One region of the Caballeronia sp. ATUFL_F2_KS9A genome, then DNA from elsewhere that is predicted to be linked to it. Evidence: riboswitches for the same ligand, from Rfam matches in the RefSeq annotation. Region 1 holds a riboswitch; the other holds the start of a gene.

Region 1 (14,595 bases):
CAGCCGAACTTCTTAAAACGGCCGCGTGATATTGCAGGTGCTGTGATGTTGAGCCCTATTACGATGTTGAGCCCGAAGGACATTTACGAGCGCGTCAGCGAGCACTTGCTGACGCAGCGCGCGGTCTCGGAAGACGACAACGGTTCGTGCAGGCTTCGCAGTCCGGAAGGCCGCAAGTGCGCGATCGGGTCGCTCGTGCGCGACGATGTGTACGAGCCGGAGCTGGAAGGCGTCGGCATTTCCTACTATCGGCATGCGCGGGACGGCGGTCTGCTGCGGGCGCTCTACGCATCGAACGTGAATGCCTACGATCCGAACATCATCGATCTGCTGATCGAGCTGGAGGAAGTTCACGACTACGCCGAAATCGAAGAGTGGCCGGCGTTGCTCGCGGCGCTTGGCAGGCGTCACGCGTTCGTCTGAACGCCCTCGCTAAAAAAGGCAATAGAAACGAAAACGGCGGTGCGCCCTTACGGGTCGCACCGCCGTTTTGCCGTTCGGCGCGAGGATCCGTAAACCCTCGCCCGAACAAGACGCTTAGTGCATCTTCTTCGGCAGCATCTGGCTGCGCAGGCGCTTGCGCAGGCGCGCGACAGCGGCGGCCTTCTTGCGCTTGCGCTCGGTGGTCGGCTTTTCGTACGACTGGCGCTCGCGCAGTTCGGCGATCAGGCCATTGCGCTCGATGGTGCGGCGGAAACGCCGAATCGCGACATCGAACGGCTCGTTTTCTTTGAGGACGATAGTGGTCATGTAAATCCTGGTTTGCTAAACGTATTTTCAAGCGCGCGACGACTGCGAGTTGCCGCGCCCCGGCACTCCGATCGTCCGCCGGACGTGAGAACGGCGCGACGGACACGAGCAAAGCGGCCACGGAGGCCGGAAAAGAGAGCGTTGAGATTCAGCCGCGGAAGCGGCAGGCGCTTTCGAAAGAACCACACGAAGGCGCGTTTCAGAGCCGTTCGCCGCTGTTGGTTGACGTTGTCATTTTCAGCGGCGAAGGCAAAAAATCGGGCACATTTCTCGATTCGGGCGCGATGTTACCAGAACACCGCGCCATTGCCAACTCCCGCGCGCCGGCCAACTCATTGATGCAACAGAACTATTTCTGCCACGCGCTGGCTTCGTCGAGCAGATGGATATCGTCGGCTGCGAGTTGCAGGCGCGTCGCGGCGGCCAAGCTCTCCAGTTGCGCGACCGACGTGGCGCTGGCGATCGGCGCCGTCACGCTCGGGCGCGCGATCATCCACGCGAGCGCGACCGTCGCGGGCGTCGTGTCGTTGCGTTTCGCGACTTCGTCGAGCGCGTCGAGAATCTCGAGGCCGCGCGGCGTCAGATACTTTTCGACGCGCGAGCCGCGCGCCTTGTGCTGCGTGTCCGCCTTCGACCGATATTTGCCCGACAGAAAGCCGCTCGCGAGCGCGTAATACGGCACGACGGCGATCTTGTGCTGTTCTGCCACCGGTTCGAGACCGGTCTCGTAGCCCTCGCGGTCGTAGAGGTTGTATTCGGGTTGCAGAATCTGATACGCCGGCAAGCCCGAATCCTTCGCGACTTTCAACGCCTCTTCTAGCCGCTCGCCCGTGTAGTTCGACGCGCCGATCACCCGCACCTTCCCCGCCTTGATGAGCGTCTGATACGCGTCGAGGGTTTCGTCGAGCGGCGTGGTTTCGTCGTCGTAATGGGAGAAATAGACGTCGATGTAATCGGTCTTGAGACGCCGCAGCGAATCGTCGACGGCCGCCGCGATGTTCGCCGCCGAGAGCCCGGCGCGCGTGGACAGCTTGCCGACTTTCGTCGCGAGCACGACCTGGTGGCGCTTGCCGCTTTCCCTGAACCACTTGCCGATGATCGTCTCCGATTCGCCGCCCTGATGCCCGTCGACCCAGGCGGAATAGACGTCGGCTGTATCGATGAAATTCAGCCCGTGATCGACGAACGCGTCGAGGATCGAGAACGACGTGCGCTCGTTGGCAGTCCAGCCGAACACGTTGCCGCCGAAGACGAGCGGCGCAACTTTCAGTTCCGATGTGCCGATATTGCGTGTCTGCATGTGCGCTCCGAATGCGTCGTGAGGGACCAAAAAGCATACGCGCGAAATCGGCGCCTTGCCGGGCAAGGCTTCGCGGCCTCGCAACAGAATTCGTTACACAAATCGTTTGCGCGGGCCTTAAGTTTTTTTCGAGGGGCCCGATAACCACAAGTAGGCGGCCGGCTATCACCGAGCGCAGGACCGCCAGGCAACTTACTCGGTGCTTTAGCCAAAGCCAGATACAGTCTCCCAGGAGAGAACAAAATGATCGGTATCAACAGCAACATCAACTCGCTGGTTGCACAGCAGAACCTCAACGGCACGCAAAGCGCGCTGTCTTCGGCGATCACCCGCCTCTCGTCGGGCAAGCGCATCAACAGCGCTGCTGACGACGCAGCAGGTCTCGCGATCTCGAACCGGATGCAAACGCAGATCAACGGCCTGAACCAGGGCGTTTCGAATGCGAACGACGGTGTGTCGATTGCCCAGACGGCTTCGAGCGCGCTTTCGTCGATGACCTCCAGCCTGCAGCGTATCCGTACGCTGGCCGTGCAAGCCGCGAGCGGCTCGCTCTCGTCGAGCGACCAGGCTTCGCTGCAGAAGGAAGTTTCGCAGCAGATCGCCGAAGTGAACCGTATCGCTTCGCAAACGACGTACAACGGCCGCAACATTCTTGACGGTTCGGCTGGCAGCCTGAGCTTCCAGGTCGGCGCGAACGTCGGTCAGACGATCAATCTGGACCTGAGCCAAGACATGGGCGCGAACTCGCTCGGCGGCGGCATGGTGCAGAAGGGCAACACGCTCGGCACGTTCTCGAACCTGTCGCTGTCGTCGAGCGGCGCCTACGCCTCTTCCGGCGCGACGATCACCTCGATCAACGTGCTGTCGGACGGCAAGGGCGGCTTCTCGTTCACCGACCAGAACAACGTCGCGCTGAGCTCGACGGCCGTCACGGCCATCTTCGGCTCGGGCACCGCAGGCACGGGCACGGCTGCAGCACCGCACGAAAACACGCTGACGTTCAGCACGAGCATTGCCGGTTCGATGGGCGCATCCGTGAGCTCCGCGATCACCACCCTCAACGCGTCGATCAACAAGATCAACAAGCCGGACACGGTCGCGAACCTCGACATCAGCACCACGACGGGCGCCAACGTCGCGCTGGTCTCGATCGACAACGCACTGCAGACGCTGAACAACGTGCAGGCAACGCTGGGTGCAGCCCAGAACCGTCTGAGCGCAATCGCTTCGTCGCAGCAAGCTGAATCGACCGACCTGTCGTCGGCTCAGTCGCAGATCACCGACGCGAACTTCGCGCAGGAAACGGCGAACCTCAGCAAGGCTCAAGTGCTGCAACAGGCTGGTATCTCGGTGCTCGCGCAAGCGAACTCCCTGCCGCAGCAAGTTCTGAAGCTCCTCGGCTAAGCGGTACGCCAAGGTAGCACCCGACGCCGGATCTTCATCCCGAAGATCCGGCGTCGGGCCGTCCCGGCGACGAAACCACGTTTCGATCTCTTGCGTGTGCACCCGCGCCCACGAGTGCACACGCAAGAGTTTGTTTCCCGCAACGAGCAGTTGACTGCGATCACGCGCAATCAGGCGACAGCGCGATACACGGAGTTACCCGATGTCCACGATCAGTACGGCCACCACGGCGGCGACCGCCGCGCAGACCCAGGCGTCCGCGAACGCGGCGCTTGCCGAAGCAGCGCAATCCATCATCAGCGGCGCGACGGGCAACTCGTCGATGGACGTCAACGCGCTCGTCACCGCGATGGTCAACGCGAAAACGGCCGGCCAGAGCGCATCGCTCGCCGCCGCGCAATCGAACGACAACACGAAGCTCTCGGCGATCGGCACGCTGTCGTCGGCGCTCTCGACGCTGCAAACCACGATGACGAGCCTGACCGACGGCTCGCTGATGTCGACCTTCACGACCAACGTGACGGGCACCGGCATCACCGCATCGGGCGCCGCCGGCGCCGTGGCGGGCAGCTACGACGTGACGGTCTCGCAGATAGCGAAGGCGCAATCGCTGACGTCGACCGGCTTCGCGACGGACGAAAAGCTCGGCACCGGCACGATGCAGATCAGCGTCGGCTCCAAGTCGATGTCGATCAACATCACGAGCAGCAACAACACGCTTTCGGGCATCGCCGCCGCGATCAACAACGCGTCCGGCAATCCGGGCGTGAGCGCGACGATCGTGACCGGCACGGACGGCCAGCATCTGGTGCTCAACTCCACGACGACGGGCGCGTCGAACGTCATCTCGACCACGATCACCGGCGCGGCCAGCGGCAGCGACCTGAACAAGCTCGGGGTCTCGTCGACGGCCGGCGCAAACGGCGCGGCGTCCACGATTTCCGACGATTCCGTCACCAACGGCTGGTCGCAAAGCGCGACCGCGCAGGACGCGATGTACAAGGTCGGCGGCGTCGCGGGCACGAGTTCGAGCAACACGGTCACGAGCGCGATCAAGGGCGTGACGCTGAACCTGACGGCGGCGGCGGTGACGACCCCGGCGAGCACGCAGACGGTCACGATCTCGCAGGACACGTCGTCGATTTCGAGCGCGATTTCGAACTTCGTCAGCCTCTACAACACGGTCGTCTCGACGATCAACTCTTATACGTCGTTCAACAGCAGCGCGTCCGCGGGCTCGCAGGGCGGCGTGCTGCTCGGCAACTCGGCGGTCAACACGATCAAGAATCAGCTTTCCGCGATCATCGGCAGCGCGGTCGGCAAGGGCAGCGGCTCGATCTCGCTGGCGTCGCTCGGCATCAGCCAGGTTTCGTCACTCGATGCGACCGCGGAGCAGCCGGCCGGCACGCTGACCATCGACAGCGACAAGCTCACCGACGCGCTGACGAACAACGCAACCGGCGTGTCGCAGCTTTTCAACGCGATCAACGGCGTCGGGGCGCAGCTGACCGACAAGATTTCGAGCTATCTGAGCACGGGCGGCCTGCTCACGTCCGAGACGGATTCGATCAACAAGGATCTCGCCAACATCTCGACGCAGCAGACGACGCTGACCAACTACGCCGCGCAGCTCACGTCGGACTACAACGCGCAGTTCACGGCGCTCAATACGCTGATGGCGAGCATGAACCAGAACACGCAATATCTGACGGCGCTCTTCGGCGGCACGAACAGCGCGGGCGCGATGGCGACCAACAAGTCCTAAAAGCGGAGAACCGGCACGATGAACCAGGACGCTCTCGTCGAACAACTGTTCGCACTGACGAAAGACATGGAAACGGCGGCCACGCTCGCGGACTGGCCGCGCGCAGCGGAGCTCGATGCCGCGCGCACGCCGCTTTTGCAGGCGCTGACGCGCGAGCAGAGCCCGCAGGCGCTCGCGAAAATCCGCGAAATCCAGGGTATCGACGCTGCCGTGCTCGCGGACGCGAGCGCGACCCGCACCGGTCTCGCCGCCGAATATCACGCGGCGATGAAGCGCGTGAACGCCGTCAACCGCTACCAGCAAGGCGCGCGGTTCTAGAAACACCGCGCTTTCGCTTCAGTTTTCCCCCGATGCCCGCTTCACGCGGGCATTTTTTCGCCCGCTGGCGATCCCCCGAATTGCGGCGGCTTTCCCGCTCATCTCCGCGCTTCGGTTTGGCGGCCTCGCTTGGATAATCAGTTCAATCGCAAGGAGCACGCCGAAGATCATGAGCATTTCCCTACAGGTTCCGGACGCCACGACGCTGACGCCGGAGCAACAGTTCGAGCAGGACATCGCGACCGTCATGCAGTCGGCGCTGGAGAATCATCACGCCGGCAATCATGCCGACGCCGAAGCGCTCTATCGCGCGATTCTCGATCACAAGCCGGATCACGCGGACGTGCTGTACAACCTCGCGGTTCTCTTTATCCAGACGCAACGTCCGGACGACGCGGTGCCGCTGTTCGAATCCGTGCTCGGCCTGCGTCCGGACAACGGCCAGTACTGGGTCTCGTACATCGACGCGCTCGCGCGCACCAATCAGACGCAGGCTGCCTGGTTCGCGGTTGAAATGGCGCAGCAGCGCGGCGCGCGCGGTCCGGCGATGGACGGCCTGATCGAGCGCCTGTCGCACCCGAATGGCTACGCGGCGGCCGTGCTCGCCGAGGCCTCGCAGCTCGCGCGCCTCGCGCCGAAGACCGTCGATGGCAGCGCGGACGACGCGTCGCAATCGACCGCCGGCAAGCGCGGCAATCCCACGCCGCAGGACCTGAACCAGTTCGCGTCGCTTTACAACAAGGGCCGCCATGAGGAAGCGATCAAGCTGGCGCGCGTGCTCGTCGAACGTTATCCGCATCACGTCGGCGCGCAGCGTTCGCTCGGCCTGGCGCTGTACTCGCACGGCCGCTTCGTCGAAGCCATCGAGCCGCTCGGCCGCACGGTCGAGCTGGAGCCCGCGGACCAGCATTCGCGCATGCTGTTCGCGAGCGCGCTGCAGGTTCATGGCGACAACGTCGGCGCCGAGCGGCAGTGCCGTCTGGTGATCGCGCGCGACCCGAATCACGCGGAAGCGCATCGCGTGCTCGGCGTGTCGCTGTCGGCGATGCGCCGTCACGCCGAAGCCATCGAAGCCTGCGAACGGGCGATCGAGCTCGCGCCGAAAAACGGCGACATGCACGGCGCGCTCGGCGTCGTGCTGATGGACGACGGTCAGATCGCGCGCGCCGAAGGCACCTTCCGCAAGGCGCTCGAGTGCAACCCGATCGACTTCATTTCGCACAGCAATCTGCTGTTCTGCCTCACGCACCGTACCGATCTGACGCCCGTCGCGCTCTTCGACGAACATCGCGAATTCGACCGCCGTCACGGCGATCCGGCGCGCCGCCTGTGGCGCGCGCACGAGAACGCGAAGGATCCGCACAAGACGCTGCGCGTCGGTCTCGTGTCCGGCGACTTGTTCCGCCACGCCGTCGCATCGTTTCTGGAACCCGTGCTCGCATTGCTCGCGAAGGATCCGGGCATCGAGATTCACGTCTACAGCACCCATGCGCGCGAGGATTCGACGACGCAGCGCCTGCGCGGCCACGCGCCACGCTGGAACGTCGTCTCGGGCTTGTCGGACGATGCGTTCGTCGAGAAAGTGCGCGCCGACGGCATCGATATCCTGATCGACCTGTCGGGCCATACCGGCCGCAACCGCCTGCGCGCCTTCGCACGCAAGCCCGCGCCGGTCCAGGCGTCGTGGATCGGCTATCCGCAGACGACCGGCGTCAGCGCCATCGACTATTACTTCGCGAACCGCACGCCGCATTTCTCGCCGATCGACGACCAGTTCGTCGAAAAGATCGCGTACCTGCCGGCGGCGGCGCCGTTCCTGCCCGATGCGAATTCGCCGCCGGTCAATCTGCTGCCCGCGCTCCACAAGGGCTACGTCACGTTCGGCAGCTTCAACCGCGTGTCGAAGCTGCGCCGCGAGGTGATCGCGCTGTGGGCGCGCGTGCTGCACGCCGTGCCGGATTCGAAGATGCTGATGGGCGCGATGCCCGACGACAGCGCCGTCGCCGAACTGGGCAAGTGGTTCGCCGAAGAAGGCATCGCCGCGGACCGGCTTTCGCTGCTCAAGCGCTCGAACGTGTCGGTGTATCTGCAGCAGCATCATCAGGTCGATCTGTGTCTCGACACCTTCCCGTATGCGGGCGGCACGACGACGCTGCACGCGCTCTGGATGGGCGTGCCGACGCTGACGCTGCTCGGCGACACGATGCCCGGCCGCGCGGGCGGCACGTTGATGAGCCAGGTCGGACTCGAATCGTTCATCGCACGCGACGCGGATGAATTCGTCGCGAAGGGCGTCGCGTACGCAAGCGATCTGAATGCGCTCGCGGCCCTGCGCACCGGCATGCGCGAGCGCTGCTCGGAATCGGCGCGCTTCCGTCCGGACGTGATCGCCGCGAGCATGAGCCACGCGCTTCGTCACATGTGGCAGCGCTGGTGCGCCGGCCTGCCCGCCGAATCTTTCGATACCGAACTCCTCGCCGCCGCGCCCGCCGCAGCGAATTCAGCAGCCACCACGCAAGGTTGATCATGAGCGCCATTCCTCTCTTTCGCGAGCAGCCCGCCATCGACGAGCGTATCTTCGTCACGCAGCCGCATCTGCCGCCGCTCGACGAATTCGTTCCGTATCTCGAGAAGATCTGGGAAAACAAGACGCTGACCAACGGCGGGCCGTTTCATCAGCAGCTCGAACAGGCGCTGTGCGAATACCTCGGCGTGCAGCACCTCGCGCTGTTCTCGAACGGCACGATGGGTCTCGTCACCGCGCTGCAGGCGCTGCGCATCACGGGCGAAGTGATCACCACGCCGTATTCGTTCGTCGCGACCGCGCATTCGCTGCTGTGGAACGGCATCAAGCCGGTGTTCGTCGACGTGGACCCGGTCACGCTGAATCTGGATCCGCGTCAGATCGAAGCCGCCATCACGCCGCAGACCACCGCGATCATGCCGGTGCACTGCTACGGCCAGCCGTGCGACGTCGAAGCGATCCAGGCGATCGCCGACAACTACAACTTGAAGGTGATCTACGACGCCGCGCACGCGTTCGGCGTGCGCAACGAGGCGGGCAGCATCCTCACGCACGGCGACCTGTCGGTGCTGAGCTTCCACGCGACGAAAGTCTTCAACACGTTCGAGGGCGGCGCGATCGTCTGCCCGGACGCGAAGGTGAAGCAGCGCATCGACCATCTGAAGAACTTCGGCTTCGTCAACGAGACGACCGTGGTCGCGGCCGGCATCAACGGCAAGATGAGCGAAATCAATGCGGCATTCGGCCTGTTGCAGCTTCAGCACATCGATCGCGCGCTCGCGCGCCGTCAGGAGATCGACGCGCTGTATCGCACCCTGCTCGCCGACGTCGACGGCATCGTGCCACTGCCCGGTCTCGCGGGCGGCGCGACGAACCACTCGTATTTCCCGGTGCTCGTGCAAAGCGACTACAAGCTGACGCGCGACGAGCTGTATCAGCGTCTGCGCGATCACGAGATTTTCGGCCGCCGCTATTTCTATCCGCTGATTTCGGATTTCCCGATGTATCGCGGCCTGCCCTCCGCGCAGCCGAGCCGACTGCCGAACGCGCAGGAAGCATCGCGCAAGGTGCTGTGCCTGCCGATCTATCCGGCGCTCGCGGACCGCGACGTCGAGCGCGTCGTGGACGTGATCCGCGCGGCCAACGTCTAAGGCGCGGCAGCCCGGCGCACGCAGGATCGACCCATGCACGTGTTTCTTCTCTTCAGCGGCACCAACGATCGCGCCGTCGTCGCGCTGCTGCGCGCGATCGGCAAGCTCGGGCAACAGGCGGCGGTGATCGCGCGTTCGGCCGCCGATCCGGTTCTGTCGAGCGCGTATCGCGATCTCGTGGTCGCCGTGCGCGAAAACGACACGCTCTCGGTCCCGCTGCTCGCCGGTTATATCGCGCAGGCGAAGGCGAAGTTCGGCGCGCGCCGCGTGACGCTCGTGCCGATCTCCGAATTCTTCAACACCTTCCTGCTGAATCACAAGGAAGCGCTGGAATCCATCGACGGCGTGCATGTGCCGCTCGTCGATCCGTCGCTGTACGCGAAGCTCACGAACAAGGCGAGCGCCACCGAGTTCTTCGCGCGCGAAGGCATCGCGCCGCCGCCCGAATACGCGGGCATCGACGATGCCGTGGTGCCTTTCGTCGCCAAGCCGAAATGCAACGTCGACGGCAAGCGCGTGCTTTATCCGGTGCTCGTGAAAAGCGACGCGGACCTCGCCGCTTTCAAGGCGAGCGAAGATCCGTCGCACTATTTCTTTCAGCACTTCGTGACGGGACGCAGCTTTTATCTGCTCGCCTATTTCGCGCGCACGGGCGAAGTCTTCTGCTCGTCGCAGGAAAACCTCGCGCAGCAGCCCGGCGGCAAGTCGATCGTGCTCGCGCGCACCGCCGATTTTCATGCGAGCGATATCGGCGTGAAGCTGCGGCAGGCGCTTTCGCAATGCGGCTATTTCGGCTTCGCGATGATCGAATGCATCGTCGGGGACGACGGCGCGTACTTCATCGAAATGAATCCCCGTCCGTGGGGACCGCTCGACCTGTGCCTGAACCACGACTGCGGCATCGTCGAAGCTTTCGTGGGCGACTGGGCGACGGAAGATGCAACCGCTTATCAAGGCCGGCGCCTTTCGCGCGCACGCCACGCCACGTATCTGTGGACGGGCGGCATCGTGAACACATGGCGCCGGCGCCGGACGACCGTGCATCGCTATGGCAGCGAAGCGCGTCTCGCGGGCGCTGCGTTGCGCGCCCTGGCCGGCGACGTCTATCTCGCAAGCGACAGCTGGCGAATCTTTTACAAGGAACTATGGAAATGACCTCTGGCGCCACCGCAGTCAAGGAGCGGCTCGCTCAACTCTACGGAGAAGTCTCCAAGCACTCGGGGTATCAGACGATCCCCGACTTCGTCGCGAGTACGCTCGGTTATCAGGAGACCATTCAGAGCCAATGGCGCGGCGACCGCAACCGCCTCGACTGGATTCTCGCGCATCGCGCGCCGCAAGCCGGCGAGCGCTGGGCCGACTTCGGCGCGAATACGGGCTTCTTCACGTACACGATCGCGCATGCGCATCCCGATGCGCGCGTGACGGCGATCGAAGCGAACGCCGAACACGCGAGGTTCCTGCGCGAACTCGGCGACGCCTTCTCGATCGGCAATGTCGACGTGCATCACGAAGCGCTGCCCTTCGATGGCCTCGACAAGCTGTCGGACATCGACGTGCTTTTGCATCTGAATGTGCTGCATCACGCGGGCGCGGATTTCGACCGCGAATATGTGACCGGCGCGCACGACTTTCCGGCGTATGCGGTCGCTTATCTGAAGAAGCTGCGTCAGGCGTCGCGCTCGCTCGTGTTCCAGCTCGGCTGCAATCTGTGGGGCGACAAGACGCATCCGCTGCAGCCGGGCGCGACCGATGCGGAGCGTCTCGCGTATGTGTCGAAGCTGCTGACGGACGCCGGCTGGCGCATTCGCGATCTCGCGTACGCGAAGAAGACGACCGACGCGCCGATCGCCTATGCCGATCTCGGCAAGGACGTCATCGAAGCGCTGAACGGCCAGCACGGACAAGCCGAACTGCGCCTCTTCGCCGACGCGCTCGCGCCGTATGCGCTGGAACAGCACATCGGCGAGTTTTATCGGCGCGCGATTTACATCGTCGATTAATTGACGGACGGCACTAAAGTTATCGGCGCACGTGCCGATAACCCCTATAAGAACAACAAGAACGACGTGCCGGTTTTCTCGGCGCGCTGCTTCGCTCTTCGATGCCCGCCTCGCGCGGGCATTCTTCTTTGTGCCGCAGCTTTGTCAGCGCCCGAGCGTCAACGCGAGATAGGCCGCGTACAGCACGCCGTTGCCGAGCAGCGCCCACAGCACGACGCCGTTCTCCTTCGCATTGAAGCGCAGCCACGCCGCCGCCGCGAGCGTGATGAGCACGCCCGTCAGCACTTCGATACGCGGCTCCCACGGCGTCAGCATGATGCCGATGGCCGGCAGCAACGTCCCTTGAAACACCATCGCGCCGGTGATATTGCCGAACGCGAGCGTGTCCTTTCCTCGGCGCGCCCACAGAATGCTGTTCACTTTCTCGGGCAGTTCCGTCGCGATCGGAATGATGATGAGCGACAGCAGCAGCGCCGAAATTCCCAGCGCATGCGACACGCCCTCGACGCCGTGAATGAAGCCCTTCGCGCCGCCGACGAGCAGCACGATGCCGAAGAAAAACTGCAGCATGATCGTGCCGAGCGACGTTTTCAAACCGAGACGCGAAGCGAACAAGGCCTCGGGCGCTTCCGTTCCGTGTCCGCCCTCGACGAGCTTCGCCGAAGCCTTGAACGTCGAAATCACATAAACGATATAGAGCGCGACGAGCCCGACCGCGAACAACGCGCGCACTTGCCACGCGTGATGCGGCACGAACATCGCGGCGCACGCGATGAGAAACGCGACCAGAAAGAAGTTCAGATCGCGCACGAAGCCGCTGCGCTCCGGCACGATGCGCCCGCTCATGCCGCGCGACTTGAGGATCGCGAACGTCATCAGACACGTCGAAAGCGTCGCGAGCATAAGCGGCGCGCCGAGAATCGCGCCGACGCCGATCTCTTCGTTGACCGCACGGCTCGTCGTGCCGCCGAGCAGCGCGATGATCGGCACCGTCGTCTCGGGCAATGCCGTGCCGACCGCCGCGAACAGCGATCCGGTCACGCCTTCGGAAATGCCGAGCCGTTCGCCGAGATGTTCGAGCGCATTCGTGAATAGCTCCGCCGCGACCAGGATGATCGCGAGCATCAGCGCGAGTTCGAGAAAGAGCATCGTCATGCGGCACCTCACATCGAAACATGCGACGGGTGCGCGAGCGTGCGCGGGAAACGGGGATGTTGTAGTTGTGGGGACACGATGATTCCACGGCCGGACGTCGAGCGAACCACGATGCGCCACGCGCCGTCCGGCCAGGAACGACATAGCGCATCGATGGTCTCGCCAAACCGTTCCGGTCGAACGCGCCACGGCAGCAGGGCCGAGGATGTTGACGCGTTCTCCTTCGCTCGCGAAGGAAGGCTACTCCCCAAAGAAGGCGCAAGTTTAGCCCGATGCGCCCCGTTTCGGCAACCCGCGGAATAAGCGTATGCCGATCGGATCGTTGTCGTCGAAGGATGCATCCGCTAATCTGGCCGCGCCGGGCGCGTCGCTTGCTGCGCGTGCTCAAGCTCATCCACGAACAAAAATGAAGATCACGGGAGATCTCATGCGTCTGAAACTCTTCGCCGCGGCCGCCGCGATGGCCATGCTCGCCGCGCCGATGCTCGCGATGTCCAAGCCGCTCACCGTCTGCACCGAATCGAGCCCGGACGGCTTCGATGTCGTGCAATTCAATTCGCTCGTAACGACCAACGCATCGGCGGATGTCATCTTCAATACGCTCGTCTCCTACGACGAAGCCGCGAAGAAGGTCGTGCCCTCGCTCGCGGAAAAGTGGGACGTGACGAGCGACGGGCTCACGTACACATTCCATCTGCGTCCGAACGTTCAGTTTCAGACGACCGATTACTTCAAGCCGACGCGTCCGCTCAGTGCCGACGACGTCGTGTTCACGTTCTCGCGCATGCTCTCGGACGACAATCCGTGGCACAAGATCGCGGGCGCGAGCGGCTTTCCGCACGCGCAGTCGATGGGCCTCGTGAAGCTCATCAAGGCCGTATCGAAAGTCGATGACCATACCGTGAAGTTCGAGCTCAACGAGCCGAACGCGACCTTCGTGCCGATCCTCACGATGGGCTTCGCATCGATCTATTCGGCCGAATATGCGGACAAGTTGCTGAAGGCGAACCAGCAGGTCGATCTGAACAGCAAGCCGATCGGCACCGGCCCGTTCGTGCTGAAGAGCTACACGAAAGATTCGGTCATCCGCTACGACGTGAATCCGTCGTACTGGGGCGCGAAACCGAAGATCGACCGGCTGATCTACGCGATCACGCCCGACGCCGCCGTGCGCGCGCAGAAGATCAAGGCGGGCGAATGCCAGATCGCGCTGTCGCCGAAGCCGCAGGACGTCATCGACGCGAAGAAGGACAAGTCGCTGAAGGTGAGCGAAGCGCCCGCGTTCATGACGGCGTTCGTCGCGCTCAACACGCAGAAGAAGCCGCTCGACAATCCGAAGGTGCGTCAGGCGATCAACATGGCCTTCGATCGCACGACCTACATGAAGACCGTGTTCGACAACACGGCGACGCAAGCGGTGAACCCGTATCCGCCGAATACGTGGAGTTACGACAAGAGCATCGAGGCGTACAAATATTCATCCGCCGATGCGAAGAAGCTGCTCGCCGATGCCGGCTTTCCGAACGGCTTCGACACGACGATCTGGGTACGCCCGAACGGCAGCGTGCTCAATCCGAATCCGAAGGCGGGCGCGGAATTGCTGCAAGCCGATCTCGCGAAAATCGGCGTGAAGGCGCAGGTGAAAGTGATCGAATGGGGCGAACTCATCAAGCAGGCGAAGCAGGGTCAGCACGACATGCTGTTCATGGGCTGGGCCGGCGACAACGGCGACCCGGACAACTACATGTCGCCGCTTTTCAGTTGCAACGCGGTGAAGTCGGGCATCAACTTCGCGCGCTATTGCGATCCGCAACTGGACAAGCTCATCGCCGATGGCAAGTCGACCGCCGATGTCGCCAAACGCACGAAGTCGTATGTCGATGCGCAGAAGATCATCCACGATCAGGCGCTGTGGATTCCGCTCGTCTATCCGACGGCGGCGGCGCTCACGCGCGCGAACGTCAGCGGCTATAACGTGAGTCCGTTCGGGCGCGTGAATTTCGGCGCTGTTTCCGTGCAGTAAGCGAAGTCAGGCCGGCGTGAACCGGATCACGCCGTCAGCGCCGGTCTGACGTTTCAGCGTGCCATCGAGCCAAAGCAGGTTCAGATGCGCGAGCGCTTCGCCGAGCGCGAACGTCATCTGATGAATATCGAGCTTGCGCTTGAACATGATAGGGACGATGTCTGCGGCGCTGCATGGCTTTTGAGCGCACGCGTCGCGCACT
Region 2 (14,595 bases), on a different contig from region 1:
TCGGCGTCGATAGCTACTTGCTGGGCTTGCGCGCAGCAGTCGCCGCGATCAAATAAGGCCGATGCCTTCACGGCGAAGCGTGTGGGCGCTTCGCCGTGTCATCGGGTCAGGCCGGGCGACTGAAATCCTTCGACGCGGGCGCGACCGGCTCGCGTTCGCTCTGCTTGCGCAGCGGTTCGTGATTGCGTTGCGCCGCGCCGCGGATGAACAACACCGCACCCACCGCGCAAACAGCCCAGACCACCGCGATGATCGTCAAGTAGCTCATATCCTTCTCCCCGATGCTCCGAGCGCGGGCGGCTTTGCCGTCACCGCTGCCCGCCTTCTGTTGGCCCTGTTGGTCCGTTACGTTTGCGACGCGGGCAGCGCCAGCAAACGTCCGATCAGCTCTTGCGCGAACGCATGCTGCTCGGTAATGGTCTCTGCATCGTCGTCGGTGGCGTTCGGATCGCCGTGCAGCTTCCCGGCGAGACGCATGATGTTGTCCGACACCGACTGCAGCGCGCTCAGCAATTCCGCTTGTGTCGCCGCGCTGTCCTGCGATCCTTCGCCGAAACGCTGCGCCGTTCGATGCGGCCTGGCGTTTCCTTCCATCGTCTGATACATGGCGACCCCCGTCGTGAGTGGATGATGCGATTCTCACGCCGCGACGCCTCGAGTAATCCTCCGAACAAGCCCTGATTCCGGCCTCAATTCGTTTGATGTCCGTTTCCGCGATTCGGAGCACGGCTGCTATACGCCCGCCCATCAAGGCTTTGCGGCCGCCGGGCGGTAAAATCGCAGATCCGTCCGCTGATAATCGGCCTTTTTTGCAGCGGCTTGTGGGGTCATCCGCACGAAAAAACAACAGTTTCTTACCAAAAAGCAGACTAAAAGGTCGGATCAAACGATACGCGCGATCGTTCGATTTATGAACGCAGTAATTTTTGCAGTGCAACAGACATCGACATGGCTTCACCCACGACGAACGAAACACCCTCGCCGCACACACTCAAACGCGGACTCAAGAGTCGCCACATCCAGTTGATCGCGCTCGGCGGCGCGATCGGCACCGGGCTTTTTCTGGGCGTCGCGCAGACGATCAAGCTCGCCGGGCCATCCGTGCTGCTCGGCTACGCGATCGCCGGGCTGATGGCGTTCTTCATCATGCGTCAGCTCGGCGAGATGATCGTCGAAGAGCCGGTTGCCGGTTCCTTCAGCCATTTCGCCGATAAATACTGGGGCCACGCCGCCGGTTTCATCTCCGGCTGGAACTACTGGGCCATTTACATTCTGGTGAGCATGGCGGAGCTGTCGGCCGTGGGCATCTACATGCAGTACTGGTGGCCGGGATTGCCGATGTGGATATCGGCGCTCGCGTGCTTCGTGATCGTCAACGCGATCAATCTGACGAGCGTGAAGTCCTACGGCGAGACGGAGTTCTGGTTCGCGATCGTCAAAGTGGCGGCGATCATCGGCATGATCCTGTTCGGCGGATGGCTGCTCGCGTCGGGCAAGGCGGGGCCGGAAGCGAGCGTCGCGAATCTTTGGCGGCTCGGCGGCTTCTTTCCGAACGGCGTGCACGGGCTCGTCATGTCGATGGCCGTCATCATGTTCTCGTTCGGCGGGCTGGAGCTCGTCGGCATTACGGCGGCGGAAGCGGAAGACCCGTCGCGCAGCATTCCGCGCGCGACCAATCAGGTCATCTATCGCATCCTGATTTTTTATGTCGGCGCGCTCGGCGTGCTGCTTTCGCTTTATCCGTGGGACAAGGTCGCGACCGGCGGCAGTCCGTTCGTGCTGATTTTCCGCGAGATGAACAGCACGGTCGTCGCGAACGTGCTCAACGTGATCGTGCTGACGGCCGCGCTCTCCGTGTACAACAGCGGCGTCTATGCGAACAGCCGCATGCTGTACGGCCTCGCGCAGCAAGGCAACGCGCCGCGCGCGCTGCTCAACGTGAGCGGACGCGGCATTCCGCTCGCGGCGCTGGCGGTGTCGGCGCTGGTGACGGCGGCGTGCGTTGTCATCAACTATGTGATTCCGGGGCGCGCGTTCGGCCTCTTGATGGGACTCGCGGTGTCGGCGCTCGTCATCAACTGGGCGATGATCAGCATCATCCATCTCATGTTCCGCCGGCAGAAGCGCGCGAACGCCGAAGCGACCTCGTTTCCGAGCTTTCTGCATCCGTTCACGAACTACGTCGTGCTCGCGTTTCTCGCGGGCATCGTCTGGGTGATGTACGAGATTCCGGATCTGCGCCTGTCCGTGTACCTGATCCCGGTCTGGCTGGCCGTTCTCGGAATCGGCTACTATCTCAAAACTCGGGCCGCGCGCGGAGACTGACGCGGCCGCGCTTGCTGATCTCTCGTCCTCTCTCGTCCTATAAGTCACCATGTTCGAACATATCGATGCTTACCCCGGCGACCCGATCCTGTCGCTGAACGAAAACTTCCAGAAAGATCCGCGCACCAATAAGGTCAACCTGAGCATCGGCATTTACTTTGACGACGAAGGCCGTCTGCCCGTGATGCAGGCCGTGCGCGAGGCGGAACTGTCGATCCTGAAAGACCTCGGCCCGAAACCGTATTTGCCGATGGCCGGTTTCGCGCATTATCGCGACGCCGTGCAGGCGCTCGTGTTCGGCAACGACAGCCCGGCGCGCGCCGATGGCCGCATCGCGAGCGTGCAGACGCTCGGCGGATCGGGCGCGCTGAAGGTCGGCGCGGATTTCATCAAGCGCTACTTTCCGAAGTCGCAAGTGTGGGTGAGCGATCCGACGTGGGAGAACCATCGTTTCATCTTCGAGCGCGCGGGTTTCGAAGTGAACACGTATCCGTATTACGACGAAGCCACCGGCGGACTGCGCTTCGATGCGATGCTCGACGCCATCGACAAGCTGCCCGCGAAGAGCGTCGTGCTGCTGCACGCGTGCTGTCATAACCCGACGGGCGTCGATCTCGATCAGGCGCAATGGGTGAAGATCATCGACGTGCTGCAAAAGCGCGATCTGCTGCCGTTCGTCGATATGGCGTATCAGGGCTTCGGTTCCGGTCTCGACGACGACGCGTTCGCCGTGCGCGAACTCGCGCGCCGTGGCGTGCCGGCGTTCATCGCCAATTCGTTCTCGAAGAATTTCTCGCTGTACGGCGAGCGCTGCGGCGGCCTGCACGTCATTTGCGACGATGCCGCCGAAGCCGATCGCGTGCTCGGCCAGCTGACGAGCGCGGTACGCGCGAACTACAGCAATCCGCCGACGCACGGCGCGAAGATCGTCACGCATGTGCTGAACACGCCCGAACTGAAACAGTCGTGGGAAAAGGAACTCGCGTCGATGTGCCAGCGCATCGCGCGCATGCGTCAGGCGATCCACGACGGATTGAAGGATCACGTTCGCGGCGAGATGCTCACGCGGTATATCAAGCAGCGCGGCATGTTCACGTACACGGGTCTGGTCGCGGATCAGGCCGACCGGCTCAAGGAGGAATTCGGCGTGTACATCCTGCGCTCGGGCCGCATGTGCGTCGCGGGCCTGAACGACAGCAACGTGCAGATCGTCGCCGATGCCATCGGCAAGGTGCTGGCGGCGAAGTAAATCGCTACATCGCGGGACAGGACAGCACTTTCTGCGGCGGAAGGCTGCCCGGTCCCGTCTCGACTTTCGTGCCGCGCGGCGGCGTCAGAATGAGCCGCACGGCACTCGTGCCTTCGTTCGCGAGCACGTAGACATCGCCGCTTCCTTCGGGCTGCCAGTACACGCGATACACCTCGCCGTCCTTGTACACATGCAGCGCGCCGTGCCGCACGGCGCCGCCCCGCCAGAAATTCACGCTTTCCCCTTCGCGCAGCGCGATCATGCCGTCCTGCCCGTTCGTGGCGCTTTCGAGCGTGCCGCAGACGGCGTCGTCGGCGCGTGCGTGCGTGCAGACGGCCAGCGCCGCTGCGCATAGAAACATCGTTTTGCGATTCATCGGCTATCGACTCCCGGAAAAAGCGCGTGCGCCGTCCCGCGCTCCTCGCAAGATACGCGCCGACGTTCCTCCGCGCGTGTGCTACTTTGAATGGAAGCAGCATTCGATCATGGAGGGCGACATGACTGTGATCGCGCCGGACGAAAGAGCGGATTTCCTCGCGATTCTCGCGCGCCATCGGCTCGACGAGAGCGATTTTCTGGTGCACGAAGGCGGCGCGTCCGATGTCGTGGACGATGTTTATCCGTTGCAGGGCGTCGTCACCATCACGCGACGTTCCACGTTGAAGGAACGCGAATATCGCATCGGACACGGCACGCAATGGACCGCCGCGTTCGAAAAAGACTTGAACAAGGGCGTGTTCAAATGAACGGGCACGCGCACGCAGTTTTTTCACGCATTTTTTTGAAGCGGAGCAGGCGATGAGACCGACCGAATTCAAATCGTTCAAGGCGCACGTCGCGATGATGCTGCGTGATCTGCCGCGCGGCGTGACGGCCGATCTCAGCGATGTCGCCGTCGCGTACTGGAACGGCACGCAAGTGGTCGGCGCCTATTTGCGCGACAACGGCCGCCTCGACGAAGACTTCGATTTCGACGAAAACGCCTGGGGCGTCTGGCGCGACGATTTCCTCGCGTGGTTCGATGCGCCGCGTTTCTCCGAACGCGCCGATCTGAAGGCGGCGTTCGTCGCAGGCGTCATGCCCGCGAGCGCGCACGGCGGGCTCTGGCCGCGGGCGCTGTGATCTAAGCTTCATTCGGCAAGTCATCCGTAAGCACGCCTCGCACGCGCCCGTTCCCCGCCGAACGGCACAGCGATTGCTCCGTTCCTCCACGCGACAGCGTCCGAACCACGACCGCGCGACGGCCGTGTTCCGCCTTTCATCGTCACGGAGGATTCAGCATGGCTGGCAACGGCAGACTCAGTCCGCTCACGTTCTTTACGGCCATCGTGTTTATCGTCATCGGCGTGTTGCTGGCGGCGGGCGGAGCGTATCTCGTTGCGCTCAAAGGATCGTGGTACTACGTGATCGCGGGTGCGGCCATCGTGCTGACCGGGCTCTTGTTGTTGATCCGGCGGCGCTCCGCATTGCTGCTTTTCGCGCTGTTCCTGTTCGCCTCGACGATCTGGGCCGTCGTCGAAGTGCGTTTCGATTTCTGGCAACTGATGCCGCGCCTGTGGATCTGGCTGCTGCTCGCGATCTGGCTGCTGATTCCGTTCGTGCATCGCGGCGCGTTGTTCGGGCCGCCTTCGACATCGCGCGCCGCGCGCACGCCCCTCGCCGCCGCGATCATCCTCACGCTGCTGCTCGGCGTCGGCACCTGGTTCAATCATCCGCACGACCGGCCGGGGCGCATCGACGTGAACGTCGCCGCCGACGCCAATCAGCCCGATGCCAACGCCGCGACCGGCCGCGCGGCGGGCGACTGGGTCGACTATGGCGGCTCGCCGCTCGCGCAGCGTTACGCGCCGCTCGCCCGGATCACGCCGGATAACGCGCATCGGCTAAAGGTGGCGTGGACGTATCGCACCGGCGACATGCCCGGCCCCGACGATCCGACCGAAACCACCGACGAGAACACGCCGCTCAAGGTCGGCGACACGATTTTCCTGTGCACGCCGCATAGCAAGGCGATCGCGCTCGATGCCGCGAGCGGCAAGGAAAAGTGGCGTTTCGATCCGCGGATTCAGAGTCCGATCGGGTTCAAGCATTGGGAGCACATGACTTGCCGGGGCGTCGCTTATTACGATGCGTCGATGCATCCGATGCCCGCTGCCGCCGCGCCCGAAGCCAGCGCGCCCGCCGAAGCCGATGCGGCCTCCGCGCCTGCCGACGCATCCGCGCCCACGGAAGCGTCCGCGCCCGTGCAGACGCCCGCGCAAACCACGGCGCAGGCCGAATGTCCGCATCGCCTGTTCCTTCCGACCGCCGACGCCCGCCTGATCGCGCTCGACGCGGACACCGGCAAGCCGTGCGCGAGCTTCGGAAAGAACGGTGCAATCGATTTGCGCGCGAATATCGGGCCGTTCACGCCGGGCGGCTATTACTCGACCTCGCCGCCGGCGGTGTTCCGCAATCTCGTGATCGTCGGCGGTCATGTGACCGACAACGAATCGAACAACGAGCCGTCGGGCGTGATCCGCGCGTTCGACGTCAATGACGGCCATCTCGTCTGGAACTGGGATCCAGGCAATCCGGACGCCACCGAACCGATCGCGGCGGGCGGCACTTATGTGCGCAATTCGCCGAACATGTGGTCGATGTTCAGCGTCGACGAAAAGCGCGGCATGATTTTTCTGCCGATGGGCAACCAGACGCCCGATCAGTGGGGCGGCGAGCGCACGCCACAGGCCGAGAAGTTCGGCGCGGGCGTCGTCGCGCTCGATGCCGCGACGGGCAAGCTGCGCTGGAACTATCAGTTCACGCATCACGATCTGTGGGATATGGATGTGGGCGGGCAGCCGACGCTCGTCGATCTGCAGACGGCGCAGGGCACGCAGCCGGCGCTGATCGCATCGACGAAGCAGGGCAGCATCTACGTGCTGAATCGCGAAACCGGCCAGCCGATCGTGCCGATCAGCGAAGTCGCCGTGCCGGGCGGCGCGGCGAAAGGCGATCACACCGCGCCGACGCAGGCCGTTTCCGCGCTCAACTTCAACCCGCCGCGCGTGACGGAGGCGGACATGTGGGGCACGACGCCGTTCGATCAGCTTTGGTGCCGCATCAAGTTCAGGAGCCTGCGCTACGACGGGCCGTACACGCCGCCGTCGGAGCAGGGATCGCTCGTGTTTCCGGGTAACTTCGGCGTATTCGACTGGGGCGGGATTTCCGTCGATCCGGTGCGGCAGATTCTGATCGCGAATCCGGACTACATGGCGTTCACGTCGAAGCTGATTCCGCGTAACAAGATTCCCGAGGACAACGGCGAGAAGAAAGGCAGCGAAACGAGCGGCATCAAGCTCGCGCGCGGTACGCCGTTCGGCTTTGAGATCAGCGCGTTTCTTTCACCGCTCGGGATTCCGTGCCAGGCGCCGCCGTGGGGCTACATCGCGGGCGTCGATCTGCGCACGCAGAAGATTGCGTGGATGCACAAGAACGGCACCATCGTCGACAGCGCGCCGCTGCCGATTCCGATGCCGCTCGGCGTGCCGAGCCTCGGCGGGACGATCGTGACGGCGGGCGGCGTCGCGTTCCTGACGGGCACGCTCGATCAATACGTGCGCGCCTACGACGTGCGCGACGGCAAGAAGCTGTGGGAGGCGCGTCTGCCGGCGGGCGGTCAGGCCACGCCGATGAGCTACGCCGATGCAAGCGGCAAGCAATATGTGCTCGTGACGGCGGGCGGTCATGGCTCGCTCGGCACGAAGGCGGGCGATTATGTAATTGCCTATACGTTGCAGTGAATGCGAAAAAAAGCGCGGGAATTTTCTCCCGCGCCTGCACGTTACGTCCGGCGATAAGCCTCGGCCATGAGCGCGCTGACCTTGGCGCGCGCGCTCAGCGCATTGCGGACGGCGGCGACGATGAAGGAAACGAGGGCGATCGGCGTGGCAGCGATGATTCCCATGATGAACTCCGTACTAGGGGTAACTAACTAGGTAATAACCCTAGGTTAGCACATTATGACGCATTGCAACAAATATCTTTCGGGGAATTGACCGTACGCAAAGGCGAAACGCTCTGAAGGAGCATCCAGATGAAGACGCACTTTCCGGCTCGTATCGCGGCGATCGGCGCCGTTGTGCTCATCGCGGCGATCGTCGTCGCGTGCAGTGGCGGTTCCGGCGATAGCGCCACTTCGTCTGCGGCGAGCGGCGGCGCGCCGGCGGCGGCATCGAGCCCGTCGGGGGCATCGAGCCCGGCGGGGGCATCGGCGCCTCTGGCTGCGGTGTCGAAAGATGTCGTCACCTGGCACAACGACATCGCGCGCACCGGACAGCAACTCGCGGAAACCGTCCTCACGCCGGCGAACGTCAATCAGCGTACTTTCGGCAAGCTCGCGCTCTTTTCCGTCGATGGCGCCGTCGACGCGCAGCCGCTCTTTCTGGCGGGCGTACCGATCGCGGGCGGCACGCGCAACGTGCTCTACGTCGCGACGGAAAACGCCAGCGTCTACGCTTTCGACGCCGACAGCGGCGCGGTGCTGTGGAAAGTCTCGACGCTCGGCAGCGGCGAGTCGCCGAGCGACGACCACAACTGTCATCAGATCACGCCGACCATCGGTGTCACGGCGACGCCGGTCATCGACCGGACGCGCGGCCCGAATGGCGCGATGTATGTCGTCGGCATGTCGAAGGATGCGTCGGGCGCGTATCACCAGCGCATTCACGCGCTCGATGTCGCGACGGGCGCCGAGCTCTTCAACGGCCCCACCGAAATCCGGGCGACGTATCCGGGCAACGGCGCGGGCAGCCAGAACGGCACGCTGACGTTCGATCCCGGCCAGTACGCCGAGCGCGCGGCGTTGCTGCTGCTGAACGGCGTCGTCTACACGGCGTGGACTTCGCATTGCGACTTCATGCCGTACACCGGCTGGGTCATGGGCTACGACGCCGCGACCCTGCAACAGGCGAGCGTGCTGAACCTCACGCCGAACGGCCAGATGGGCTCGATCTGGATGAGCGGCGCGGGCCTTGCATCGGACGGCCAGGCGATCTTTTTCCTCGACGCCAACGGCACCTTCGATCCGACCCAAAACGCGCAGGAGATGCCGATCAACGGCAACTTCGGCAACGGTTTTTTGCGGCTGGAAACGTCGCCGCTCAGGGTGCAGGACTATTTCGAGCCGTCGAACACGGTGCAGGAGTCGAACGAGGACGAAGATCTCGGTTCCGGCGGCGCGATGGTGCTGCCGGACTTCACCGATGCGGGCGGCACGGTCCGGCATCTGGCGATCGGCGCGGGCAAGAACTCGACGATCTACGTCGTGAACCGCTTCTCGATGGGCAAGTTCGATTCGAACGCGGACCACATCTATCAGGAACTCGTCGGCCAGATTCGTGGGGCGATGTTCGGCGCGCCCGCGTATTTCAACAACACGGTCTATTTCGGCGCGGTCGGCGACAGCATTCGGGCGTTCGCGGTCAGCAACGCGTTGCTTTCGGCGACGTCGACGAGTCAGACGTCGAATGCGTTCGGCTTCCCCGGCGCGACGCCGAGCATTTCCGCGAACGGCACGGCGAACGGCATTCTGTGGGCGGCGGAGAACGGCGCGACAGGCGCGCTGCGCGCCTACGACGCGGCCAATCTCGCGCGCCAGCTCTACAGCAGCAACGACGCCGGCACGCGCGACCAGTTCGGTGCGGGCAACAAGTTCATCACGCCGATGATCGCGAACGGCAAGGTGTATGTCGGCACGAAGAACGGCGTCGCCGTGTTCGGGCTGTTGTCGAAATAGGATCGGCGCGCGAACGCGGCGCCGGGCGTGACGCCGCGAGCGCGCCGCAACTAGCCGAAACGCCGTGGAACGGTCGCGAAGTCATGTTAAGCTCTCGGTTCTTCGCTGGGGAGTAGCCGGCTTTCCTGCACAGGGAAAGCGCTCATGTCAACACGCTCGGTCGTTCAGGCCGTGGCATGAGCAGCCATCAAAGGTTGGCAAGACCATCGACAGAATTCGCGACCGGTCGGGCGCGCGTTCTGTCGTTCCATCTTGCCCGACCAGAGCGCTACTCGATGAATCTCGCCTCCACAATTTTTCTAGCCTTCGCCATGTCCACCGACGCGTTCGCCGCAGCCGTCGGCAAGGGCGCGACCCTGCACAAGCCGCGCATCGCGGAAGCGTTGAAGACCGGCGTGATCTTTGGCGTGATCGAAGCCCTGACGCCGCTCGTCGGCTGGGCGCTCGGCAGGGCGGCCGCGCAGTATGTCACCGCGTGGGATCACTGGATCGCGTTCGGCCTGCTCTTCCTGCTCGGCGCGCGCATGATCCGCGAAGGTTTCAGCAGCGTGAGCCACGAAGCCGAAAAGCCCAATTCGCATTCGTTCTGGGTGTTGGCGCTCACCGGTTTCGCGACCAGCATCGACGCGATGGCGGTCGGCGCGGGCCTCGCGTTCATCGATGTCGATATCTTCTCGACGGCCGCGACCATCGGTTTCGCGACGATGCTGATGGTGACGATCGGCGTGATGGTCGGCCGGCTCGTCGGCGCGACGATCGGCAAGCGGGCGGAAATCGTCGGCGGGCTGATTCTGATCGGCGTCGGCAGCGTCATTCTGGCCGAGCATCTCGGCCATCTCGGCTGAGGATGCGCGCCTTGCCGCCGCGCGGCGTGAGAATCGCGAGCACGGCGGCGACGATGAAAAGCGCGGGCACGTCGCCCGCCAGATGACCGAGGTGGCGCCCCGCGCCGCCGAACGACTGCACGGCCATGATCGCGCCGTGCACGACGCTCGACCACACCGTGAACCAGATGAGGCTCAGATGCCTCATCGGCTCGCGCGATGCGATCAGCAGGAAAACGCCGAGCGTCGCGTAGATGCCGACGATCATCATCGCGTATTCCGAATGGCCTTCGTGGCCGGCATCCCACGCCCATCCAGAAGGCCAGAGCAGCATGAGCGGATAGAAGGCGAAGAGCGCGATCAGCCCGACGACGGCGAGCACGATGCGCAGGCAGGCGAGGCGACGGGCGTCGTTCATGGCGGCTCCTTGGCGGCGCGACATGAGCGACAAGATACCGCGAAGCGCACCGCGAAAGCCATCGATGGCGGCAGGCGTTTCCACCAAAAATTGGCGCAAATAAAATAACAACGACTGCCATTAGGTCGATACGATTCATCATTCCACTGCCTTTAACCACAAATCCAGCACGTCATGCCACGTCCGATTTCCGCGCGCATCCATCTCGACGCCATCCGACAGAATCTTCAACTTGTCAAACGCACGGCGCCGTCGTCGCGCGTGTGGTCCGTCATCAAGGCGAATGCTTATGGTCACGGCATCGAGCGCATTTATCCGGCGCTCGCTGAAGCCGACGGCATCGCGCTGCTCGATCTCGATGAAGCCGTGCGCGTGCGCGAGCTCGGCTGGAAAAAGCCGATTCTTTTGCTCGAAGGCGTTTTCGAGCCCGCGGATGTCGAAACGGCGGATCGTCACCGGCTCACGGTCACGGTGCATTGCGACGAGCAGCTTGCGTTGCTGAAGGCGGCGCGGCCGAACGAGCGCATCGACATACAGTTGAAGATGAACTCGGGCATGAACCGGCTCGGCTATCGGCCGGGCGAATTCGTCGAGGCTTGGAAAAGGGCGTCGGATATCGCGGCGATCGGCTCGATCGGCCTGATGAGTCACTTCGCGAACGCCGACGAAGGCGCGATCGACTGGCAGATAGACGAATTCGAAGCGGCCACGCGCGATCTTCCCGGCACGCGCTCGCTGTCGAACTCGGCGGCGGTGCTGTGGCATCCGCGCGCGCATCGCGACTGGGTGCGGCCGGGCACCATCCTCTACGGCGCCTCGCCGACGGGCTGCGCGCGCCACATCGAGCATTTCCCGTTGCGCGCGGCGATGACGCTCGAGAGCCGCATCATCGGCGTGCAGACGCTCGCGGCGGGCGAGACGATCGGCTATGGCCGCACTTTCACCGCGGATCGCGCGATGAAGATCGGCGTGGTCGCATGCGGCTACGCGGACGGCTATCCGCGTCACGCGCCGACGGGCACGCCCGTCATCGTCGATGGCGTGCGTACGCGCATCGTCGGACGCGTGTCGATGGACATGCTCACCGTCGATCTCACGCCGTGTCCGGCTGCGGGCATCGGATCGCCGGTGGAACTGTGGGGCGAACGCGTCCGGGTCGATGAAGTGGCCGAACCGTCCGGCACGATCGGCTACGAGTTGATGTGCGCGCTCGCGCGGCGCGTGCCCGTCGCGATCGACGCGGGCGTTTCGAATCGGGCAGAAGCGCATTCGGCATGACGCTCACGATGACGCGTCTCGAAGGCAGTGCTTACGTTCGAAAATGCGCGATCACATCGGCGAGGATTTCGATGCCTTTGCGGATCTGCTCGACCGGCACGCTCGCATAGCCGAGGATGAGCCCGGCCGTCCGGTTCGACGTGCCGCCGCACGGCGCGACATGAAGCGGCGACACCGGATAGACGCCCACGCCCTTCGCATGCGCGGCGGCGACGAGCGCGGCTTCGTGCGCCGCGTCGATGAAGGGCAGCCACAGCGTGACGTGCAATCCGGCAGCCGTGCCCGTCGCGTGCGCGCGCTTCGGAAGAAGATCGGCGATGGCGTCGAGCAAGGCCGCGCGCCGCCGTTCGTATTCGCGCCGCACGCGCCGCACGTGACGCTCATACGCGCCGCTTTCGATTAGCGCCGCGAGCACGCGCTGATCGATGACGGCCGAATGACGATCCGCGAGCCGCTTCGCCTGACGGAACGCCGGCACGAGATCGTGCGGCAGGATCATGTAGCCGAGCCGCAGATGCGGCGAGAGCGCCTTCGAAAACGTGCCGATGTAGATCACGCGGCCATTCGTATCGATCGATTGCAAGGCGTCGATCGGGCGCTGGCCGTATCGGAACTCGCCGTCGTAATCGTCTTCGATGATCCACGCGTCGTGCCGTTGCGCCCATTCGAGCAATTCGAGACGGCGGCCGATCGGCAGCACGCCGCCCAGCGGAAATTGGTGCGATGGCGTCACGTAGGCGAGCCGCGCGCGTCCATCGGCGGGAAGGCGGCGCGTATCGAGACCGTGTTCGTCGACGGGCACCGGCAGCGCCACGCCGCCCGATGCCTCGAAGCAATGCCGCGCGATCAGATAGCCGGGATCTTCGAATGCGAAGGCGTCGCCGGGATCGAGCAGCAGCCGCGCGCAAAGATCGAGCGCCTGCTGCGTGCCGTTCACGACGACGATCTGATCGCTATCGCAGACGAGCCCGCGCGCGCGGCCGAGATACGCCTGCAACGCGCGCCTGAGCGACGCGTCGCCTTCGGGCGCGACGTAATAGAGGCTGTCCGGTTGATGCAGCAGTTCGGCCTGATACGCGCGTTTCCAGATCAACGAAGGAAAGTCGCGCGCGGACACTGCGCCGTACAGGAAGTTGATGCTGCCTTTCGTCACTTGCGCGAGAACGGGCATCGGCAGTGTGGAAACGCGCCGGCCATAGGCGGAAAGGGCGGGCGCGGTGCGTTCGGCGCGCGCGGGAATCGGCGGCGCGAGCGGCATCGGCGGCGTGGCGACTCGCGCCACGCGTCCCGCCGACGTGACGAGAAAGCCCTCCGCCGCGAGCTGTTCGTACGCTGCCGTGACGGTCGTGCGCGAGACGCCGAGATCGGCCGCCAGCGCGCGCGTCGAAGGTGCGGGAGCGCCGGCGGGCAACGTGCCATCGGCGATCTGGGCGCGCAGCAGATCGTAAATGCGCCGTCCGGTGCCGATGGCGTCTTTCAACTGGACCATGAAAATTGCTCGAAACTGGATCTTCTTATTGTGCCTGTTTCGGGCGATAGTGACGGGGTTCCGCCACTTTCCATCGGGCATCCAAGATGTATATTCCGCCGCATTTCGCCGAGACTCGCCCTGAAGAGCTGCATCGGATCATTCGTGCGCATCCGCTCGGAATGCTGGTGACGCACGACGCCGCCGGTCTCGACGCCAATCACATTCCGTTCGAGTTCGATCCGGCGCAGGGCGAGCATGGCTTGCTGACGGCGCACGTCGCGCGCGCCAACGACGTGTGGCAGCGTTGCCCGGGCGGCACGCCCGTCATGGTGATTTTTCGCGGCGCGGAGGGTTATGTCTCGCCGAACTGGTATCCGAGCAAGCATGAGACGCATCGGCAAGTGCCGACGTGGAACTACGAAGTCGTGCACGCGCACGGCGTGCTCACCGTGCGCGACGACGAGCAGTTCGTGCGCGGTCTCGTCGCGCGTCTGACGCGGCGGCACGAGGCGAACGAGCCGAAGCCGTGGAAGATGGGCGATTCCGAGCGCGAATTCATCGATGGGATGCTGCGGAATATCGTGGGCATCGAAATCGCGGTGACGTCGCTTGTCGGCAAGTCGAAGCTGAGTCAGAACAAGGAAACGCGCGATCGGATCGGTGCGGCGGATGCGCTCGACGCGCGGGGGAAAGGGGAGCTGGCACGGGTGATGGTGCGGGCGGGAGACTAGTTCATGGCTTTTATTGCTTTTCTGATCGCGGCGATCGCTCTCGCCATTACGCCCGGTCCGGGCCTCGCGTATGTCGTGGCTCGCACTGTCGCTGGTGGTCGTTCCGAAGGCATGGCGTCGTGTCTCGGCACGGCGGTGGGCGGTCTCGTCCATGTGGCCGCGGCGGCGCTCGGGCTATCCCTGTTGATCGCGCGCTCGGCGACGCTCTTTAGCGTCGTGAAGTACGTCGGCGCGGCGTATCTGATTTATCTGGGCGTTCGGCTTCTGTTTCGCGAAGGCGAAGCGGGCGGCGTCGCGCCGGTTGCATCGCACGGTGCGCGGCGTGCGTTTCGCGAAGGCGTCCTGGTCGAAGCGCTCAACGTCAAGACGGCGCTGTTTTTTCTCGCCTTTCTTCCGCAGTTCGTTTCGCCGGGGCATGCGCTGATTCCGCAACTGGCGATGCTCGGGAGCATTTGCGTCGTGCTTAATACGCTTGTCGACGTGGGCGCGGTGCTCGCCGCTTCGCGTCTGCTGAAGTCGAGCG

What was found. Region 1 has a riboswitch for manganese ahead of NCS67_RS00205 (sodium:calcium antiporter). Riboswitches for the same ligand answer to the same signal wherever they lie in the genome.
Region 2: another riboswitch for manganese. It lies ahead of mntP (manganese efflux pump MntP); the one in region 1 lies ahead of NCS67_RS00205 (sodium:calcium antiporter).

The regions. Positions count from the first base shown of each region.
Region 1 covers NZ_JALQEK010000001.1:41,657-56,251, reverse strand. The annotation lists partial or broken gene NCS67_RS00260 (hypothetical protein) at 1-29, shown strand, start outside; gene NCS67_RS00255 (hypothetical protein) at 46-423, shown strand; gene rpsU (30S ribosomal protein S21) at 538-750, opposite strand; gene NCS67_RS00245 (aldo/keto reductase) at 1,100-2,050, opposite strand; gene NCS67_RS00240 (flagellin) at 2,294-3,454, shown strand; gene fliD (flagellar filament capping protein FliD) at 3,657-5,219, shown strand; gene NCS67_RS00230 (flagellar protein FliT) at 5,238-5,537, shown strand; gene NCS67_RS00225 (tetratricopeptide repeat protein) at 5,707-8,061, shown strand; gene vioA (dTDP-4-amino-4,6-dideoxy-D-glucose aminotransferase VioA) at 8,064-9,212, shown strand; gene NCS67_RS00215 (ATP-grasp domain-containing protein) at 9,246-10,367, shown strand; gene NCS67_RS00210 (class I SAM-dependent methyltransferase) at 10,364-11,215, shown strand; gene NCS67_RS00205 (sodium:calcium antiporter) at 11,360-12,370, opposite strand; yybP-ykoY riboswitch at 12,459-12,634, opposite strand; gene NCS67_RS00200 (ABC transporter substrate-binding protein) at 12,798-14,393, shown strand; gene NCS67_RS00195 (MBL fold metallo-hydrolase) at 14,400-14,595, opposite strand, start outside.
Region 2 covers NZ_JALQEK010000036.1:146,245-160,839, forward strand. The annotation lists gene aroQ (type II 3-dehydroquinate dehydratase) at 1-56, shown strand, start outside; gene NCS67_RS24940 (hypothetical protein) at 107-259, opposite strand; gene NCS67_RS24945 (hypothetical protein) at 346-606, opposite strand; gene NCS67_RS24950 (amino acid permease) at 949-2,325, shown strand; gene NCS67_RS24955 (amino acid aminotransferase) at 2,375-3,574, shown strand; gene NCS67_RS24960 (hypothetical protein) at 3,579-3,950, opposite strand; gene NCS67_RS24965 (hypothetical protein) at 4,072-4,320, shown strand; gene NCS67_RS24970 (hypothetical protein) at 4,373-4,696, shown strand; gene NCS67_RS24975 (glucose/quinate/shikimate family membrane-bound PQQ-dependent dehydrogenase) at 4,855-7,356, shown strand; gene NCS67_RS31950 (hypothetical protein) at 7,398-7,520, opposite strand; gene NCS67_RS24980 (outer membrane protein assembly factor BamB family protein) at 7,650-9,350, shown strand; yybP-ykoY riboswitch at 9,451-9,617, shown strand; gene mntP (manganese efflux pump MntP) at 9,626-10,195, shown strand; gene NCS67_RS24990 (DUF6632 domain-containing protein) at 10,161-10,592, opposite strand; gene alr (alanine racemase) at 10,767-11,870, shown strand; gene pdxR (MocR-like pyridoxine biosynthesis transcription factor PdxR) at 11,902-13,359, opposite strand; gene NCS67_RS25005 (FMN-binding negative transcriptional regulator) at 13,446-14,072, shown strand; gene NCS67_RS25010 (LysE family translocator) at 14,076-14,595, shown strand, end outside.